DNA from 2 places in the Allobosea vaviloviae genome. Region 2 is predicted to be linked to the other one. Evidence: riboswitches for the same ligand, from Rfam matches in the RefSeq annotation. Region 2 holds a riboswitch; the other holds the start of a gene.
What was found. Region 2 has a riboswitch for cobalamin ahead of BHK69_RS03615 (class I SAM-dependent methyltransferase). Riboswitches for the same ligand answer to the same signal wherever they lie in the genome.
Positions count from the first base shown of each region.

Region 1: it holds a riboswitch for cobalamin, as region 2 does, so the genes downstream of both, BHK69_RS09305 (CbtB domain-containing protein) here and BHK69_RS03615 (class I SAM-dependent methyltransferase) in region 2, are expected to answer to the same signal.

Region 1 covers NZ_CP017147.1:1,979,869-1,989,402, forward strand. The annotation lists gene BHK69_RS09270 (precorrin-2 C(20)-methyltransferase) at 1-98, opposite strand, end outside; gene BHK69_RS09275 (precorrin-8X methylmutase) at 184-816, opposite strand; gene cobG (precorrin-3B synthase) at 820-2,109, opposite strand; gene BHK69_RS09285 (cobaltochelatase subunit CobN) at 2,106-5,645, opposite strand; gene cobW (cobalamin biosynthesis protein CobW) at 5,652-6,689, opposite strand; gene BHK69_RS09295 (DUF1636 family protein) at 6,686-7,111, opposite strand; gene BHK69_RS09300 (CbtA family protein) at 7,166-7,906, opposite strand; gene BHK69_RS09305 (CbtB domain-containing protein) at 7,918-8,094, opposite strand; cobalamin riboswitch at 8,131-8,316, opposite strand; gene cobU (bifunctional adenosylcobinamide kinase/adenosylcobinamide-phosphate guanylyltransferase) at 8,479-8,991, shown strand; gene cobO (cob(I)yrinic acid a,c-diamide adenosyltransferase) at 9,019-9,534, shown strand, end outside.
Region 2 covers NZ_CP017147.1:763,762-773,295, reverse strand. The annotation lists gene BHK69_RS03620 (TonB-dependent receptor) at 1-1,901, shown strand, start outside; cobalamin riboswitch at 1,948-2,144, shown strand; gene BHK69_RS03615 (class I SAM-dependent methyltransferase) at 2,272-3,084, shown strand; gene BHK69_RS03610 (ABC transporter substrate-binding protein) at 3,114-4,700, shown strand; gene BHK69_RS03605 (DMT family transporter) at 4,697-5,626, shown strand; gene BHK69_RS03600 (ABC transporter permease) at 5,623-6,576, shown strand; gene BHK69_RS03595 (ABC transporter permease) at 6,573-7,532, shown strand; gene BHK69_RS03590 (ABC transporter ATP-binding protein) at 7,529-8,947, shown strand; gene BHK69_RS03585 (GNAT family N-acetyltransferase) at 9,066-9,534, shown strand, end outside.

The sequences.
Region 1 (9,534 bases), 1.2 Mb from region 2:
GCGTCGGCCGTGACGCGGGCATTGCCGCGCCGGCCGCGCTTGCAGAAATGCACCAGCCGGTCCGCACTGAGAATGATGTCGCGGGCGCGCAGGGTCATGTAATCCGGGTCGCCGGGGCCGAGGCCGACGCCGAACAGCAGAGTCTTTCCAGCAGCAGAATTGGCCGGTTCTGAGGTCACCGGCTCATTCCTTTTCTTGCGCCAGCGCGTTGACGGCGGCTGCCGCCATCGCCGAGCCGCCGCGCCGTCCGTGCACGACGAGGAAGGGCACGCGGCCATCTCCGGCCAAGGCCTGCTTCGATTCCGCCGCACCGACGAAGCCGACCGGAATGCCGATCACGGCGGCAGGCTGGGGCGCGCCGGCATCGAGCATCTCCAGCAGCCGGAACAGCGAGGTCGGCGCATTGCCGATCACCACCAGCGCTCCGGCAAGCTGTGGCCGCCACAATTCCATTGCAGCGGCGGAGCGCGTCGTGCCGAGTTCCGCGGCGAGGCCGGGCGTGCGCGGATCGTCGAGTGTGCAGACCACCTCGTTTCGCGCCGGCAGGCGGGCCCGTGTCACACCATTGGCGACCATCTTGGCGTCGCAGAGAATCGGTGCGCCGGCCCGCATGGCAGCCTCGGCCGCGCTCGTGAAGCCCTCGGACATCTCGATGTCGTCAGGCAAGTCGGTCATGCCGCAGGCGTGGATCATCCGCACCACGACGCGCGCGGCGGAGCCGGAAAAGCGCGAGAGATCGGCCTCGGCCCGGATGATCGCGAAGGAGCGCTCATAGATCGCGGCTCCGTCCTGGATATAGTTGTAACGCGTGCTCAAACTCTAATGTCCTGAAGCCGCCGCACTCAGGCGGGCGAAAAGATCCTGTCCTGGCTGCAGACGCCGCAGGATGTCGCAAAGGTCAAGCGTCGCGACAGGCTGATCGTGCGTCGTGCCGTGGAGAACCACGTCGTAGCGCCCCTCCCGGCCGACCAAAGTGAGGTCGGCGCCACCCGGATGGGCGCAGGATTTGGCACAGCCCGAGACATGCAGGCTCAGGCCCCGGGCCAAGAGCGGCGCGGCAGCTTCGGCGAGCCGCGCGGCATCGCTCATGGCCTCGGTTTCGGCGCGCAGGCAGGCCGGTTTGCCGGCGCAGGCCTGGACCCAGAGGCGTGGATCCTCGTCATGCGTGATCAGGCCTAGGCCACCGGCCTCGCCGAGCCAGGCCTGCGCCGAGGCTTCGCTCAGGCCGAGGCAGGCAAGCCCGCGCCAGGGCGAGAGGCGTAAAGCGCGCGTGCCTTGCGCCTCGGCGGCGTGGCCGAGGGCTTTCAGCGTGGCAGCGTCGCAGCGGCCGAAGGGCAGGCCGGCGATGGCGGCGAAGCGGCCAGTGCCGAGCGCGAACAGGCCGGCACGGCGGGAGGCATGGCGAGGTGGTGGTGCATCGGTTTCGGGCAGGTCGCAGAGAGCGGCGAGCGCCTCGGGCGACAGATCGCGCAGGCGGCGGATCGTCTCGCGCGCCTGGGCGTGATGCCCGGCGAAGCGACGCAGGATCGTCTCGACGGCCTCGACCGTATCCGCAACGGCGATCGGCCCGCGCCATGAACCGTCCGGCAGGCCGATCATGATGCGGTCGGCCGCGATCGCCAGGAGGCGCAGATCGCAGGCGAAACCGTCGAGCGAGAGCGTGCCTCCGCCATCGACGATGATCAGGAGTTTCGCCGGAAGCCCGGCTACGAGCCGCCCGCGCGCTTCGATCGCTTCTGCCAGCGCGGCGGCGTCGATCATCTCGCCGTCTCCCGCCAATGGCGAGATCAGCGTCAGGCGCTGCGGACCGTCGCCGTCATGCTCGTCGACAAGGCGTTCGCCCAGCAGCACTGCTACCAGCGCCGGATGGCTCTGAGCCGTCAACCCGCGCAGCTGCATGTTGCCGCGCGCGGAAATCTCGATCAGCCCGTTGCCATGCTCGCGCGCCAGGGTGGCGATGCGGATGAGCTGCGTGGGCGTCAGAACGGCTCCGGGCGGATGCAGCCGCACCAGCCAGCCATCACCGGTCTCCATCGGCTTCAACGTGCTCGGGCACCAGCCGCGCCGCAGCGTTGCCGGGGGCGCGCGTCCGTGCGGAAGCGCGCTCATTCCGCGGCCCGTGCGAGAAAAGCCGCGACCGAATTGCGCCGGCTCGTCCACAGGCCGCGCCGCTCGGCTTCGGCCAGTCGATCGCGGATCGCGTTTGCTGCGGGAGCATTCGCCGCTTCCAGTGCGCTCCAGATCGCCGGATCGGCGCAATAGGCCTGGAAGACGGCGTCGAACAGCCCATCCGCGACCGCATCCGTGCTCGCCGCGAAAACGAAAAGCGTATCGACGGCCTCGGCCAGTTCCGCCGCACCGCGCCAGCCATGGGCGAGCTGGGCCGCGATCCAGCGCGGATGCGTCAAGCGGCCATGGACGATGCGGGCGATATCCTCCGTCAGCGTGCGCGCCTTCGGTGCCTCGGGGTTTGAGGAGTCGAGGCTGTAGAGCGCGGGATTGGCGCCGAGTGATGTGGCCGCTGCCGCAAGCCCGCCGATGACGTCCGCTGCGCTCGAGGCTTCCAGGATGTCGCGCCCGGCCGTGTCGCTGACATGGATGAAGGCCTGCGCCGCCCTGATGCGTTGCGCGAAACCCGCATCGGCCGTCGCTGCGCCCTCCGCTCCGCCATAGGCATGGCTGGAGGCGGCGAGATAGGCCTCGGCCAGTTCGCCGCGCGTCGTCCAGTCGCCGTCGAGGGCGCGGTCGGCCATCGCCGCGCCATAGCGGCCGGGCGCCGCTCCGAAGATGCGCGCCCCGGCCTCGCCGCGGCGCTGTGCGGCGGCGGGCTCGTTCCAATCGTCGGGCTCGTCGAGGGCCGCAACCGCGCGGGCGGCCGCATCGAGCAGGGCGATCTGGCCGGGAAACGTGTCGCGGAAGGCGCCGGAGATGCGGATCGTCACATCGAGGCGCGGATGCGTCAGCTTCGGCTGCGGCGTGATCGAGAAGCCCGTCACCCGCGTCGAGGCATGGTCCCAGAGCGGCTCGACGCCCATCAGGGCGAGCGCATGCGCGATATCCTCACCGCCCGAGCGCAGGGTCGGCGAGGCCCAGAGATCCATCACGATCCGGCGCGGATACTCGCCATGCTCCTGCAGATGGCGCGCGATCACGGCTTGAGCGGCGAGGCTGCCCAGCCTTGCCGCAGCGCGTGTCGGGATCGCGCGCGGGTCCAGCGTCGAGAGGTTGCGCCCGGTCGGCAGCACATCGGGCCGGCCGCGATGCGGCGAGCCGGCGGGGCCGGGCGGCACGAAGCGGGCATCGAGCGCGCGCAGCAGATTTGTCCGCTCGGCCTCGGAGGAGGCAGGGTCGTGCGCCGCTTGCCCGAAAATATGCAGGCCGTCGCGGAAGGGCAGTTCGGAGATGTCGCAGAGTTGCGCGTCTAGTCGCGTCAGGGCCTCGCTCATCTCCATGGCGGGCGTGACACCGCAGGCCTGGCTGAGCCCGCTGGCTTCTGCCCGCTCGCGGATCTCGCGGGCGACGATTCCCGCCCGTCGCGGATCCATCACTTGCGCCTGCGAGAACTCCTCGACGAGATCGCGCAGCAGCGCCACCTCACCGCCGGCCCCGGTCTCGGCTAGTTCCGGCGGGAGATGGCCGAGCGTGATCGCCGACAGCCGGCGCTTGGCGGGCGCTGCTTCGCCGGGATCATCGACCACATAAGGATAGATCACCGGCAGGCCCTGGGTGATCAGGCGCGGCCAGCAGGAGGGCGAGAGCGCGACCGTCTTGCCCGGCAGCCACTCCATGGTGCCATGCGTGCCGAGATGGATCAGCGCGTCGATGCGCAGGGTCTCGCGCAAGCCGAGATAGAAGGCGAGATAGGCATGGCCGGGCGGGGCGTCCGGATCGTGATAGCGCGCCTTGCGGTCGGGCGTGGCATCGCGCCGTGGCTGCAATGCGATGGTGAGCTTGCCGTGGGAGACGGCGCGGAAGCGGAAGGCGTCGCCGTCGGGACTAGGCTCGCCATGGGCAGCGAGAAGCGCGTCGCGGGCCGCCGCGGGAATGCCGTCGAGCCAGGCGCGATAGGCCGGGAGCGGGACGGTGAAGTCGGCGGGGCCGGTGGTGAGCGCTGCCATGAGCGCGGACGCATCCTCGCCGTGACAGGTGGCGACATCGTACCCCGCCCCCGCCAGCAGCTCCGAGATCGCAGCCACGCTCGCCGGCGTATCCAGCCCGACCGCGAATCCGGCCCGGCCGCCGCGTGCGGGATAGTCCGACATCACCAGCGCGAGCCTGCGTTCGGCGACTGGCTTGGCGGCGAGCGCGATCCAGCCGGCGGCGAGATCGGCCAGCGCCGCGATGCCTTCGGGATCGGGCAGGAGGCGGCGGATGACGAGGCCGGTCGCGGCATCCGTCACATCCGCCTTGAACGCGACGGGGATGGTTCCGAGCCTGCCGTCGAATTCGGGCAGCGCCACCTGCATGGCGAGATCGACGGCCGACAAACCGCGCGGCGAGGCATTCCAGGCCTCGCGCGCGCTGCCGACGGGTACGGCCTGCAGCACCGGGCAATCGGCGGTGTCGAGCACGAAATCGCCGCCCTCGCGAGCCGAGAAGGCGGTGGTGGTGACGATCAGCGCGGGTTTGCGCAGGGCGATCAGCGCCGCGAGCTCTGCCGTGACGGCGGGGTCCTTCAGGCTGGTCAGCGCCAGGATCAGCGGGGCGTGGCCGCGCGCGGCGAGAGCAGCGGAGATAGCCTCGGCCATGGCGGTGTCGCCGGCGCTGACGACGGAGCGATAGACCAGGATGGGGACGAGCGAGGTATCGGTGGGGAGGGCGGCGAGCGCCTCGCGCCAAGGGACGGGAGTTGCGCCCGCGCCGAGCGCAAAGAGCGAGGGGAGCGGAAGAGGTGCGAACTCGCAAGCATCTCGCCTTCCCTCATCCGCCTGCCGGCACCTTCTCCCCATCAAAGTCGGCTGTTGCCGACTTTGACACTCAGGGTTGCCCATCTCGGGCAAGCCCGAGATGGGAGGGGAGAAGGGCGAAGCTGCCGCCGCCTCATCCTTCTCCCCACCAATCTCGGGCTCGCCCGAGACTGGATCTTGGGTGCGCATGTCGGAAACATCCGACATGCGTTGGAGAAGGTGGCCCGGCGCAGCCGGGTCGGATGAGGGAAGGGAGGCGCCGAGATAATCCCCGATCCGCCCCAGCAACCGCCGCATGTTCTCGGCGCCGCCACCGGCATGGAAATAGCCCAGCAATTCGGCCGCGAACTCCGCCGGCACGGTGCCGTGTTCCGCCAAGCGCGCATCCGGCCGGTCGTCGCCCGGCAGCACGGCAAGTGCGATACCATCGCGCCGGCAGGTCTCGGTCAACTGCTCGACGCCGTAGCGCCAATAGTCCAGCCCGCCGAGGCAGCGCACCAGCACGAAACGGCTCTTTGCCGCCGTCTTCTCGACCAGCAGGTCGACCGACAGCGGGTGCTTGAGCTGCCTGAGCGAGGCGAGCCGGACATCGAACCCGCTCACCCCAGCAGCCACGGCGATCGCCGAGAGATCGCTGTCGGCATAGGACAGGACCAGCACATCCCCCGGCGGCAAGGCGAGGTCGACGGCGTCTTCGCCGTCGTCGAGCCTGATCTCGCTGGTCGGGAGAAGGTGCATGCGCGTTCAGCCCGCGAGCGCGGCCTCCACGGCGGTGCGGTCGAAGCCCTTGAGGCCGATCACAACGAGCCGGCCGTCGCGCGCTTCGTCCGCGCCCCAGGCCCGGTCGAAATGATGGCTGACACGGCGGCCGACGCCCTGCACGACGAGGCGCATCGGCTTGCCCGGCACGGCGGTGAAGCCCTTCAGCCGCAGCACGCCCTCGGCCTCGGCGGCCTTGGTCATGCGGATTGAGAGTGTCTCGGGCGAGAGGCCGGCCGGCAGCGGCAGTGAGACCGAGTCGAAATCGTCATGGTCGTGGTCCTCGCCCTCGCCGTGATGCGAGGGGCGCGCCGCGAGATCGCTCTCGGCGGCGGCATTCAGCCCCACGATCAAGGCAGGTTCGACCTTGCCGTGCGAGGTCTCGACGATCTTGATCGCCTTTGGCAGATGCGCCCTGATCTCGGCGATGACGCGAGCTCTGGCCTCTGCGTCGACGAGATCGCTCTTGTTGAGCAGGATCAGGTCGGCACAGAGGATCTGGTCCTCGAAGACCTCCTCCAGCGGGTTGTCGTGCTCGACCGATGAATCCTGCGCGGCCTGAGCGGCCATAGCCTCGGGATCGTCGGCGAATTGGCCTTCGGCCACAGCCGGCCCGTCGACCACCGCAATGACGCCATCGACCGTGACGCGCGAGCGGATCGCCGGCCAGTTGAAGGCGGTGACCAGCGGCTTAGGCAGGGCTAGGCCCGAGGTCTCGATCAGGATGTGCTCGGGCGGGTTCGGGCGGTTCAGCAGCTTTTCCAGCGCCGGCACGAAATCGTCGGCGACCGTGCAGCAGATGCAGCCATTGGGCAGCTCCACCACATCCTCTTCCGTGCAGCCTTCGATGCCGCAGCCGGCGAGGAAGGAGCCGTCGAAGCCGAGATCGCCGAATTCGTTGACGAGCACGGCGAGGCGCTTGCCCCCGGCATTCTCGAGCAGATGGCGCACCAGCGTGGTTTTTCCGGCACCCAGGAAGCCGGTGATGATGGTGCAAGGCACTTTGGCCAGGGAGGCAGTCATGATGTCGATCCTTTTTTGCGCAGGTCTGGTTCGCGCAGGCCTTGTTCGCGCAGGCTCAGCGGCGGCACGCGCGCGACCACGCCCTTGCGGAAGGGGGTGGGTCGCTCTTTCCAGGGAATGATGCCGTTGGCGCTGGCGGCATAGCTCTCCGCCGCGCCGACGATATCGTCGAGATGGGTCTCGGCGTCGAGATCGCCGACGAGATAGGTCCATTTGCCGTTCGCCGCGAAGGCGACCGTGCAAGGACGCTTGCAGACGGCAAGGCATTCGACCGCCTCGACGCTGATCCCGGCCTTGCCGGCAAGCCGCTCGCCGAGCGCGGTGGCGAGGCCGAGGCCCGGCTGGTCATAGCCTTCGGCGAGGTCCTCGCGCACGCGTCGGCAGACGGTGCAGACATGTATGGTGAGATCGGCCTCGGGCATGAAAACGCCTCCGTGTTCGAGATGCGCGCTCCCTGGAGAGGAGCGCGCGAGGCGTCAGGCCTTGGCCGCGCGTCGCGTCGCCCAGGGCCAGATCACGCCGACGGCCAGGCCGGTGGCGAGCCAGAGCGCGGCCTGGACCGAGAGCGACAGCGCGGCGAAATGCGCTGCGATCTCGGCTGGGACCTTGCTCTCCGGCGCGGCCGGATGCGGCGCGCCGATCAGATGCGGCACGAGCATGGCGAATACGGCTAGAGCCCGGAGCCAGCCGGCTTCCATGCGCAGGAAGACGAAGAGCCCGCCGGCCGTGACCAGCGCCGTCGCGACCCACCAGATCTGACGATGCAAGAGTTCGGCCGCCGCGCTGCCGGGCAATTCCGGCGCGAGACCCGCCGCCGGGACGAGGCCGAAGGCGAGGAAGCCGCAGACCGCCCAGGCGAGCGCGCGCCTGTCGTCGATCGTCTCATTCGCCGCGATCATGCCGCCGAGCAGCAGCGCGGCGAAGCCGATCGCGGTCGCGACCGTGACCAGCGTGGTGAAGGCGGTGCGCTGCAAGCCGTCCTGCGGCTTCCATTCGGCGTGCTCATGGCCGGCGGCGTCGCCGGCGGGGCCATGGGCGAGGATGATGCGGGCCTGCCCGTCAAAGGACGCGAAAGACGGCGCGGCGGCGCGCATCGCCGCTTCATAGGTTTCCGCCTTGAGGATCAGCGGCGTGGTGCTGACATGCTGGAGCGCGGCGATGACGAGCCCAGCCAGAAGCCCGGCCAGGAGACTGACCGTGAGAACGCGATTGACCATGTTCGATCCCCTCAGTGGCAGGGGAAAGCGAGCGTGTGGCGCGTGTCGTGGGCGGCGTTGTGGACGCTGCTCGAATGCGCGAAGCCGACCGTGAAGATCAGCACGCTGCCGAGCAGCAGGGCGGCCAGCGCGGCCTTGGCGCGTTCGGAAACGCCGGCCGAAGTCGAAAGCGAAGCGGAGGTGTTCATCGTGATTCTCCTGGCCGCCCCGCCGGCGGCCTGTTGGATTGCGGAACGACGACGGCAGGTCTCCTGGCTCGCGGATCTCGACGTCCTGAGCCGCCTTCCCGGGATCGCTCCCAGTGGCCGATGGCGCAGAACTCACCGCTTACAGTTGCGGGGGCAGCCGCGGTATCGCACCGCGTTCCCTTTTCACCCCGTTGCCGGGGCACCGTCGGGGATGATCATTAGCCATGTGGGCGGTGCTGTGCAATGCACTGCGCCGTCATTCTCGGGCGAAGCCCTCGAGTCCGATCTTCGATCGGCCCAAGGATAAACTCCGCGCAGATCCCGAGAATCTCTTGCAGGAGATGGTCGGCTCGGGGCCGACCATGACGCCGGAGGAAAGGGCTCTTGGAAACTCCCCATCTCACCCTCGTTCTCGGCGGCGCGCGCTCGGGCAAGAGCCGCCATGCCGAGGCGCTGATCGAGGCGCTGCCGGCGCCCTGGACCTATATCGCGACCGCCCAGGCCTATGACGACGAGATGCGCGCGCGCATCGCCGAGCATCGGGCGCGGCGCTCCGGCAACTGGCTCACGGTCGACGCGCCGCTCGCCTTGCCCGAGGCGATCCGCGCCGTGCCGGCGGGGCGGCCGATCCTGGTCGATTGCCTGACATTGTGGCTGACCAATCTGATCCTGGCGGAGCGGGATACGGTGTCCGCGGGCGCCGAGCTCATCGCCGCCTGTGCTGAAGCCTCGGGCCGCGTCGTGCTCGTCTCGAACGAGGTCGGGCTCGGCATCGTGCCCGACAATGCCCTGGCGCGGCGCTTCCGCGACGAGGCCGGCCGCCTGCACCAGAACCTTGCTGCGCAAGCCCAGCACGTGGTTTTCATGGTCGCCGGACTTGCGATGCAGGTGAAATGATGCAGGTGAAATGATGCAGGTGAAATGATGACGATCGACGCTGATGAAGCCGCCCGCCACAAGGCCAAGATGGAGAAGCGCAAGGCGGTGCAGGACGCCGAGGTTGCCGCCAAGACGATCGAGAAGGGCCTGCTGATCGTCAACACCGGGCCGGGCAAAGGCAAATCGACAGCCGCTTTCGGGCTGATCCTGCGCGCGCTCGGCCATGGCTGGCGCGTCGGTGTGGTCCAGTTCATCAAGGGCGCCTGGGCGACAGGCGAGCGCAAGGCGCTCGATGCCTTCGGCGATCAGATCGCTTGGTACAGCATGGGCGAAGGTTTCACCTGGGAGACGCAGGACAAGGCCCGCGACATCGCCGCCGCCGGACGCGCCTTCGAGAAGGCGAAGGACTTGATGGCCGACGAGACGATCCGCTTGATCGTGCTGGACGAGCTCAACATCGCGCTGCGCTACGATTACCTGGCATTGGACGAGGTGGTCGCGACGCTGGCCGCGCGCCGCCCCGACCTGCACATCGTCGTCACCGGCCGCAACGCCAAGCCG
Region 2 (9,534 bases):
CCGGCTTCGCGCCGGGCGCGGCCGACCGCCCGATCATTCGCGGCCTCGATAATTTCCGCGTCCGCATCCAGGAAAACGGCATCGGCTCGCAGGACGTCTCCGATCTCGGCGAGGATCACGGCGTGCCGATCGATCCGCTGGCGGCGCAGCGCGTCGAGGTCATTCGCGGGCCGGGCACGCTGCGCTATGGCTCGCAGGCGATCGGCGGCGTCGTCAGCGTCGACAACAACCGCATCCCGTCATTCCTGATCGCGCCGGGCTTCCATGCCGAGACGCGCTCCTCGGTGTCATCGGTCGATCGCGGTATCGAGAATTCGGCGCTGATCGATGCGCGCTCGGGCCAGTTCGTCGTCCATGGCGACATCTATCATCGCAATGCCGAGGATTATCACATCCCCGGCGGCACCCAGTTCAACAGCTATGTTCGCTCCGACGGCCAGGCGATCGGCGGTTCCTATTTCCTGCCCGATAATCGCGGCTTCATCGGCGTCTCGCTGTCGCATTTCACCAGCCTCTACGGCATCCCCGGCGCCGATGCGCGGGCGACGCGCACCCGCATCGACCTCGAACAGACCAAGCTCGCGAGCAAGGGCGAGTTCCAGATCGATGGCGGCTTCATCGACACCTTGCGCTTCTGGGTCGGCGGTTCCGTCTACAGGCATCAGGAGCAGGGGCTGAACGATGGCGGCGGTTTCGAGACTGCTGCCGTGTTCAAGAATCGCGAGATCGAGGGGCGCGTCGAGGCGCAGCTCAAGCCGCTCGAAACCGGCATCGGCGGGCTGACCTCGGCCTTCGGCCTGCAACTCGGCCGCCAGGAGATCGGCACCTCCGGAGAAGCCGGCGAGCTGTTGCCGCCGGCCGACACCAACAGTGCCGGCTTCTACAATTTCAACGAATTGCAGCTCAGGCCCGGCACCAAGCTGCAGGCCGCCGGCCGCATCGACTATGTCGACGTCAAGGGCACCGCGACGAACTTTCCGGCCGGTTATCTGCCCGGTTTCACGAGCGCTGGGGGCGTCGACCCCGAGACCGGCGCGGCGACGCAAATTGCGACGCCCGACGAGCTGAGCTCGGCCGCCAAGCGCCGCCGCTTCATGCCGATGAGTGCGAGCCTCGGCCTGTTGCAGGATCTGCCCTTCGGCATCACCAGCAGCCTGACCGGCTCCTATACCGAGCGCGCGCCCAAGGCGTCCGAACTGTTCTCGCGCGGCGCGCATGATGCGCCCGGTACCTTCGAGATTGGCGATCCCAATCTGAAGAAGGAGACCGCCAAGACGGTCGAGCTGGGCCTGCGCCGCACAGCAGGTCCCTGGCGCTTCGACGCCTCGCTCTATGCGACGCGCTATGAGGGCTTCATCTATCGTCGGGTCACCGGCGTGCGCTGCGACGATGATTTCGCCAGCTGCGGCACAGGCAACGAATTGACCCAGGTGGTCTACACCCAGCGCAACGCCACCTTCCTCGGCGGCGAATTCAAGACGCAATACGACCTCTTCGAGATCGGTCCCAACGTCTTCGGGGTCGAGGGGCAATACGACATCGTCCGGGCGAAGTTCTCCGGCGACGAGAATGTGCCGCGCATCCCGCCTCAACGCCTCGGCGGCGGATTGTTCTGGCGCGGTGGCGATGCCTGGTTCGCCAAGGTCAATTTGATCCACGCCTTCTCGCAGAAGCGGATCGCGCCCGAGGAGACGCCGACCAGCGGCTACAACCTGCTCAACGCCGAGCTCAGCTACAAGGTCAAGCTCAAGGACGGGCCGCTCGGGCCGATCGAGCTCACTGCGGGCGTCAACGGCACCAATCTGCTCAACGAGACGATCCGCAACGCGGTGTCCTTTCGCAAGGATGATGTCGTGGCGCCAGGGCGCGGCGTGCGCGCCTTCCTGAGCGCGAAGTTCTGAAGGGATGGCGACCGGTCGATCGCGCCTTGTGCGGCGCAGGGCGGTGTGCTTCCTTGGCGAAGTCGGTTCTCGAAAGAGATCAAAAGGGAATCCGGTGGGCGCGCGCAGGCGCGCGATTCCGGAGCTGCCCCCGCAACTGTCAGCGGCGAGCGACGTTCGATCATGCCACTGGGCTTGCCCCGGGAAGGCCGAACGAAGCTTGGACCCGCGAGCCAGGAGACCTGCCGACGTCGTGAAGCCATGCAACCGGGCGGGGTGCCCCGGAAGGAGCTCTGATGACGGTCGCTCACTTGCGCGCTCTGGTCGCGCAACCGGGTTCGAACGGCGCCGAAGCACCGGCCGCGTCCCATCCATGGGAAGCCGGTGACGGATGTCGAATGCTGCCCCCCTAGATGCCGAGGCGGTCGTCTCCAGAGGAGCGAATTTCGGCCTGAAGGACGAAATCCGGGCCTATTGGTCAAAACGCGCCGAGACCTTCGATCTCTCCTATGGCCACAGGATCCGCTCCGATGCCGAGCTGGAGGCCTGGGCGCGATTAATCGCGAGCCATGTCGCGGTCGCAATCGGGGCCAGGGCGCTGGAGCTTGCTTCAGGCACTGGCGAGATCACGCGTGTGCTGCTTTCGCTCGGCTGCAGCGTCGATGCGATCGATCTCTGCGAGCCGATGATCGCCCGGGCGCAGGCGAAGCATGCGAATGCGGCCGTTCGCTTCCACCTCGGCGATGCCGAAAACACGATGATGGCGGACGAGGCCTATGACCTCGTCATCTGCCGGCATCTGGTCTGGACGCTGATCGATCCTGCCCGCGCCTTGGCCGACTGGTTGCGCGTGCTCAAGCCCGGTGGGACGCTCGTCGTCATCGATGGCGACTGGGTCACGCTTTCGCGCAGATCCGTGCTGCTGAAGCGGTTCTCGGGATTGATCGACAGGCTTACCGGGGTCGCCTCGACCTGGGATCAGGCGACGCATCAACGCATCCTGAACGGTGTGCATTTCCGCGACGGCCTGCGCGCGCCGGCGCTCGAGGCGATGTTGCGCGAGGTGGGCTTCGAGGCCCCGCGCATCGGGCCGCTCAGCGGCATCGCGCGCCGGCAATTCGCGACGGCCTCCTGGAGCGAGCGGCTGCGCCTGCTCGCGGCCCAGGGCCAGTCCTTCATCCTGTCCGCCTGCAAGCCAGGCTGAGCTTTTTCACCGTATTGGAGATTGCCCTGATGAATTTGCCGACGATATCGCGCCGCGCCCTGGTCGGATTGGCCCTGGCCCTGCCCGCTATGACCGCGCCGGCCATGATCGCGCCAGCCATGATCGCGCCAGCCATGGCCCAACAGGGCGAACCTGTCCTGCGCGTCGTCGCGCCCTGGGAGTACGCCTCGAACGACCCGGCCGATATCGGCTATATCCTGACCCGCCTCGGGGTCGCGGAGACGCTGGTGCAGGTCGAGCCGGAGGGCCAGCTCGTCGGCGGTATCGCCGAAAGCTGGTCGGTTTCCGAGGACAAGCTGAGCTGGCGCTTCAAGCTGCGCGCGGGGCTGAGCTTTCATGACGGCAACCCGGTGACGGCGCAGGCCGTGGCCGCCAGCCTGAAGCAGTCCTTCATCGGCGAGAGCCTTTCGGCCGTGCCGCTCGACAGCGTGTCGCTCGATGGCGCCGACGTGGTGATCCGCACCAGGACGCCCTTCAGCGTGCTGCCGGCTTTCCTGTGCGATTACGCGTCGATCGTGCTCGCGCCCTCCGCTTACGGCACCGATGGCAAGGTCATCAAGATCGTCGCGACCGGCCCCTACAAGCTCGCATCGATCGACGGCAAGACCTGGATCGACAACAAGACGACGCTGGAGCTCGACCGTTTCGAAGGCTATGCGCGGACCAGGCCCGCCATCGCCAGGCTGCGCTACACGGCGGTGGTCAATGGCGACACCCGCGCCAATATCGCGATCGCGGGGGACGCCGACCTCGTCTATACGCTCAGCCCCACCGCGACGCCGCGGATCAATGCCGCCGGCCAGATGAAGGTGGAGAGCCTGACGATTCCGCGGGTCCGCGCGCTGTTCTTCGACAGCGGATTGCCGCAATTCTCCGATCTTCGCGTCCGCCGCGCCATCGCCATGGCCGTCGACCGCGACGGCATCGCCAAGGCGATCCTGCGCCATCCGGGTTCGAGCGCCTCGCAGCTGCTGCCGCCGATCATGACGGGGTGGCATCGCCAGGGTCTGCCCGCCATCGCCCATGATCCCGCGGCGGCGCGCAAGCTGCTCGACGACGCCGGCTGGATCGCGGCAGGCGACGGCATCCGCGTCAAGGATGGTGTCCGGCTTGCGGCCAAGCTCCTGACGCTGGTCAATCGACCGGAGCTGCCGGTCATGGCTTCAGCCATTCAGGCACAATTGCGTGGGATCGGCATGGAGGTCGCCATCGAGGTCGGTCCCGGCAACAGCGTTCCCGCCGCGATCAAGGACGGGACCATGCAGTTCACGCTGGTCTCGCGCACCTATGTCAATGTGCCGGAGCCGATCGCGACGATCATCCCCGACTTCACGCGCGAGCGCTCGGTCTGGGGGACGGCGCGCTGGGATGGCCGGGATCGGGTCAAGGCCCTGACGGACGCCTATCTCGCGAGCTTCGACGACGCCCGCAAGGACGAGCTGCGGGGGCAGATCATCGCCCTGCTGCACGACCAGATGCCCGTCGTCCCGGTCTCCTGGACCGAACACAGCGTCGCGGTTTCCGGGCGGATCAAGAACGTCGCGATCGACCCCTATGAGATGCGCTATCTGGTCGAACGGATGGCCTGGAAATGAGCATGGCCTCCGGCATCGGCCTCAGATTGGCGGCAACAGTATTGTTCTCGCTGATGATGCTCTGCGTCAGGCTGGCCTCCATCGAGGCGCCGGTCGGCCAGGTCGTGTTCTATCGCAGCTTCGTCGCGTTGCTGCCGATCATGCTCTACCTGGCCTGGCGCGGTGCGTTGCCATCGGGCTTGAAGACGAAACGGCCCTTCGGCCATCTCAAGCGCAGCCTGCTCGGCTGTGTCGCGATGGTACTGTCCTTCATCTCGCTCGCGCATCTGCCATTGGCGAACGCCACAGCGCTCGGCTTCCTCGCCCCGCTGCTGGTGCTGCCGCTGGCCGTGCTCGTGCTCGGCGAGCGGCCGGGCTGGCTTGTGGGCGCTGCCGCCCTGCTCGGCTTCGCCGGCGTCGGATTGATGCTGGCGCCGGCCTTCCAGGGGCCGGCGCTGGATCGCGGCACGCTGATCGGTATCGGCGCCGGCCTGGGCATGGCGCTGACCACGGCGGCGTCCAAGGTGCAGGTCAAGACGCTGACCGAGACGGAGCCGGCGGGTACGATCGCCTTCTATTTCGCGCTGGTCTGCGCGCTTGCCGGGCTCGCGAGCCTGCCCTTCGGCTGGGTCGATGCGCGTGGCCTGGGCCTGCTCGCGCTCATCGGGTCGGGCGTTTTCGGCGGCCTGGCGCATATCGCCATGACGGAGGCGGTGGCGCGCGCGCCGGTCTCGGTGCTCGCGCCGTTCGAATACACGGCGATGCTGTGGGCATTGCTCTTCGATCTCGCGATCTTTTCGGTGACGCCCCAGCCGCTCGGCCTCTTCGGCGCCGCCATGATCGTGGCCGCGGCGGTGGTCGTCGCCTTCGCCGACAAGATCGCGCTGCGCTTTTCGCAGTGCGCCAAGGGCTCCTCCGAGAGCCCGGCCGCGAAGGCGCTGTCATGAGGCCGGCGCTGACGCTGCTCGGGACGCGCGCCACGCAGGCCGCGCTGACGGCCTGGCTGCTGGCGACGCTGTGCTTTGCCTTCATCCATGCCTTGCCCGGCGACATGGCGCTTCGCGTTGCCGCGGCCCGTGTCGGCGACGAGCGGGTGACGATCGAGACGACCGAACGCATCCGCCGCGAGGAAGGGCTCGACCGGCCATTGGCCGTGCAATACGCCGCCTGGCTCGGCCGCGTCGCGACCGGCGATCTCGGCCAGTCGCTGGTTTCGCGCCAGCCGGTGCGGCAGGAGATCGCCTATCACGGTCGTTTCACGCTCGGCCTGGGCGCGCTCGGCTGGCTGGTCTCCTATCTCATCGCCCTGCCGCTCGGCATCGCCTGCGGTTTTGCGCCGGGCGGATGGCTCGACCGCGTGACGACGGGCATCGCCGTGGCGCTTGCCTCGCTGCCGAGCTTCCTCGTCGGCATCGGCCTGATCTCGATCTTCGCGCTCAGCCTGCGCTGGCTGCCGCCGGCGGGCTACCGGACGGGCGCGCATATGGTCCTGCCGGCCTTGACGCTGGCGCTGGGCCTGGCGGCCTTCTCGGTCAGGATCATCCGCAATGCGGTGGTCGAAGTGCGCGGCGCCTTCTACATGACCTTCGCGCGGATCAGGGGGCGCTCGGCCGCATCGGCCTTCCGCCATCACGGCGTGCGCAATGCGGCGATCCCGGTCGCGACCTTTGCGGCCCTGCAATTCGCCTACATGGTCGATGGCTTCGTCGTGGTCGAGATGCTGTTCAACTATCCCGGCTTGGGCGAGTTGCTGGTCAAGGCGCTGCTCGCCCGCGACGTGCCGGTGGTGATGGGCGCGGGGCTGGTGATCGGGCTGGTCTATGCGGGCGTCAACCTGCTGGCCGATCTCGCCTGCCTCGCGCTGGATCCGCGCCAGGCCGCGAGGGCCGCGGCATGAGCAGCCAGGCGCTTTCCGAACTCACCAAGCCTCATTCCGAGGAGCCGCACAGCTCCGTCTCGCAGGATGATCCCGAGCGCGCTGGCGCATCCCTGGAGACGCATTCGTTCCGAACGCTCGCCAGGATGAGGGCTGAGAGGGGAGATGGGTTGAAGGCCGGTCTCGCTTTCCCGCTTGTCCTGCTGGCTGTCGTGGCTGGGCTGGCTATGTTTGGACCATTGCTGTCGCCGCATGATCCCACAGTGCAGGATCTGCTGCATGCGCTCGAAGGGCCCAGCCTCGCGCATCCGCTTGGCACAGACCATGTCGGGCGCGACGTGTTCGCCCGCCTGGCGCATGGGGCGGGCCGCTCGCTGGGGATCGCGCTCGCCTGCGTCAGCGCTGCCACGGGGGTCGGCCTCGGGCTTGGCCTGATCGCCGCCTATGCTGGGCGCTGGAGCGACATGGCGATCATGCGCCTCGCCGATCTGATGCTGGCTTTTCCCGGCATCCTGCTGGCGCTGCTGATCTCCGGCTTTCTCGGCGGCGGCGTGCTGCCGATGCTGATCGGCATCAAATTGACGCTGTGGCCACAATTCGCCCGGATGGCGCGCGCCATCGCGCAAAGCGAGCTCAAGGAGCCCCATGTCGAGGCGGCGCGATTGGCGGGCTTTCCGGCTCGTACTCTGCTGATCCGCCACGTTCTGCCCGCAGTGCTGCGCCAGACCACGACGCTGGCGACGCTGGGGCTGGGGGCCGCAATCATGTCGATCTCGGCGCTCGGTTTCCTGGGGCTGGGCCTGCAACCGCCGACGCCGGAATGGGGCGCGATGATCAGCGAACTCCTGCCTTACATCTCCGAGGCGCCGGTGCAGATGGCGGCGCCTTGCCTGGCGATCTTCATCTCCGTGCTCGGCGCGACCCTGCTTGGGCAGGCTTTGTCGGAGCCCGATTCCGGCAAGGAGATCGAACGATGAGCCCGCCCGCCCTCGTCATCCGCGGTCTCGCCATTCGCGACGGCCATGGCGCGACGGTGGTTGCCGAGGTCGATCTCGAGGTCGAGGCCGGTGGGACGCTGGTCCTGATCGGCGAGACCGGCAGCGGCAAGAGCCTGATCGCGCAGGCGGTGATGGGCCTCTTGCCGCAAGGCTTCACGGCGAGCGGGACGATCGCGATCAACGGCCATGCGGCGGTCGATGCCGGGCAAGCCGGGCTCCTGCGGCTGTTCTGGTCGCGCGAGACCATGCTGCTGCCGCAGGAGCCACGCGCGGCGCTCGATCCGACGATGCGCATTGGCCGTCAGCTCTTCGAGAGGACGGGGCGGGGCGATGCGGTGGCGGCGCTGCAGGCCGTCGGGCTCGCGCCCGCGGTTGCGCAGGCCTATCCCCTGATGCTGTCGGGCGGCATGGCGCAGCGCGTGCTCGTCGCTTCCGTGCTGGTCGGGCACGCGCCGCTGCTGATCGCCGATGAGCCGACCAAGGGGCTCGATCCCGAAAGGCTCGACCAGACGCGCGACCTGCTGCTGTCGCTTGAGCAGGCCGGGCGCGCGCTCCTGGTGATCACGCATGACATCGGGCTGGCGCGCGCGCTCGGCGGACGGCTTGCGGTGCTGCGCGAGGGCCGTATCGTCGAGCAGGGCGAGAGCGAGGCCATCTTCGCAGCGCCGCGCCAACCCTATACCCGCGCCTGGATCGAGGCCGATCCCTCGCGCTGGCGGCCGAGCCTGCGCTGCTGCGCGGTCGATGCTCCGGTGCTTGCCGGCCATGGCCTGCGCTTCGGCTTCCGCGGCCGGCCGGCGCTGTTCGACGGGCTCGACATCCATGTCCCGCGTGGTGGCGTGCTCGCCCTCACCGGTCCCAGCGGCTGCGGCAAGACCACGCTCGGCAATATCCTGCTCGGGCTGCAGGCGCCCGATGCCGGCCAGGTGAGCTGGGCCGGCGCCGACCCCTATCGCGATCGTGCGGCACTGAAGCGCCTGCGTCGCCGCTACCAGAAGCTGCATCAGGATCCCGCCAGCGTCTTCCTGCCCGGCCGCAGCATCGGCCTGCAGCTTGCCGACCTCGCGGAGGTCGCGCCCGAGCTTGATCTCGCCCGTGATCTGCCGCCCTTGCTCGAGCGGCTGCGGCTTGATCCGCGATTGCTGCGGCGCCGGCCAGGAGACGTCTCGGGCGGGGAGGCGCAAAGGCTGGCGCTGGCGCGCATCCTGCTGATGAAGCCGGCGCTGATCGTGGCCGACGAGCCAACCTCGCGGCTCGATCCGCTGGTCCAGCGCGAGACGATCGCGCTGCTACGGGAGCTCGTTGCGGGCGAGGGGGTCGGACTCGTGCTGATCGGGCATGACCGGGCCCTGCTGGCGGCGACGGCCGACGACGTGATCACGATCGGGCGGTGAAATTCCGCAGTGCACCCCTTGTATTGTGCGTTGCAACATACGATCTGATGTCCGAGTTAGGGAAGACACGCCTCCTGGTCGGTAGCGCAGCGATTTCGCGCTGTTACAGGAGATGACATTGGCAAGTTCCAAACAAGCCGGCGCTGTGACCGGCCATGGTGAAATCCGCCGGCTCTGGCCCACGGAACGCGACCTCTTCACCGCCCATCTGCTCCGGCTCGACGCGGTGACGCGGCGCGAGCGTTTCGGCACGGCCGTGAACGATGATTTCCTCGTCAACTATGCCGCCACGACCTTCGGCGTCGGCGGGCTCGTCTATGCTTATGTCGAAGAGGGCGAGGTTCGCGGCGCGGCTGAATTGCGCGGGCTGGATGACATCGCCACCCAGACCGGCGAGGCTGCCTTCAGCGTCGAGAAGGCCTGGCGCCGGCGCGGGCTCGGCGAGCAATTGTTCAGCCGCCTGATCACGGCCGGGCGCAATCGCGGCATCCGCACGCTCTACATGACCTGCCTGCCGGAGAATGCGGCGATGCGCCGTCTCGCGCGCAAGTTCGAGGCCGATCTCGTCGGCGGCTACAACGATGTCG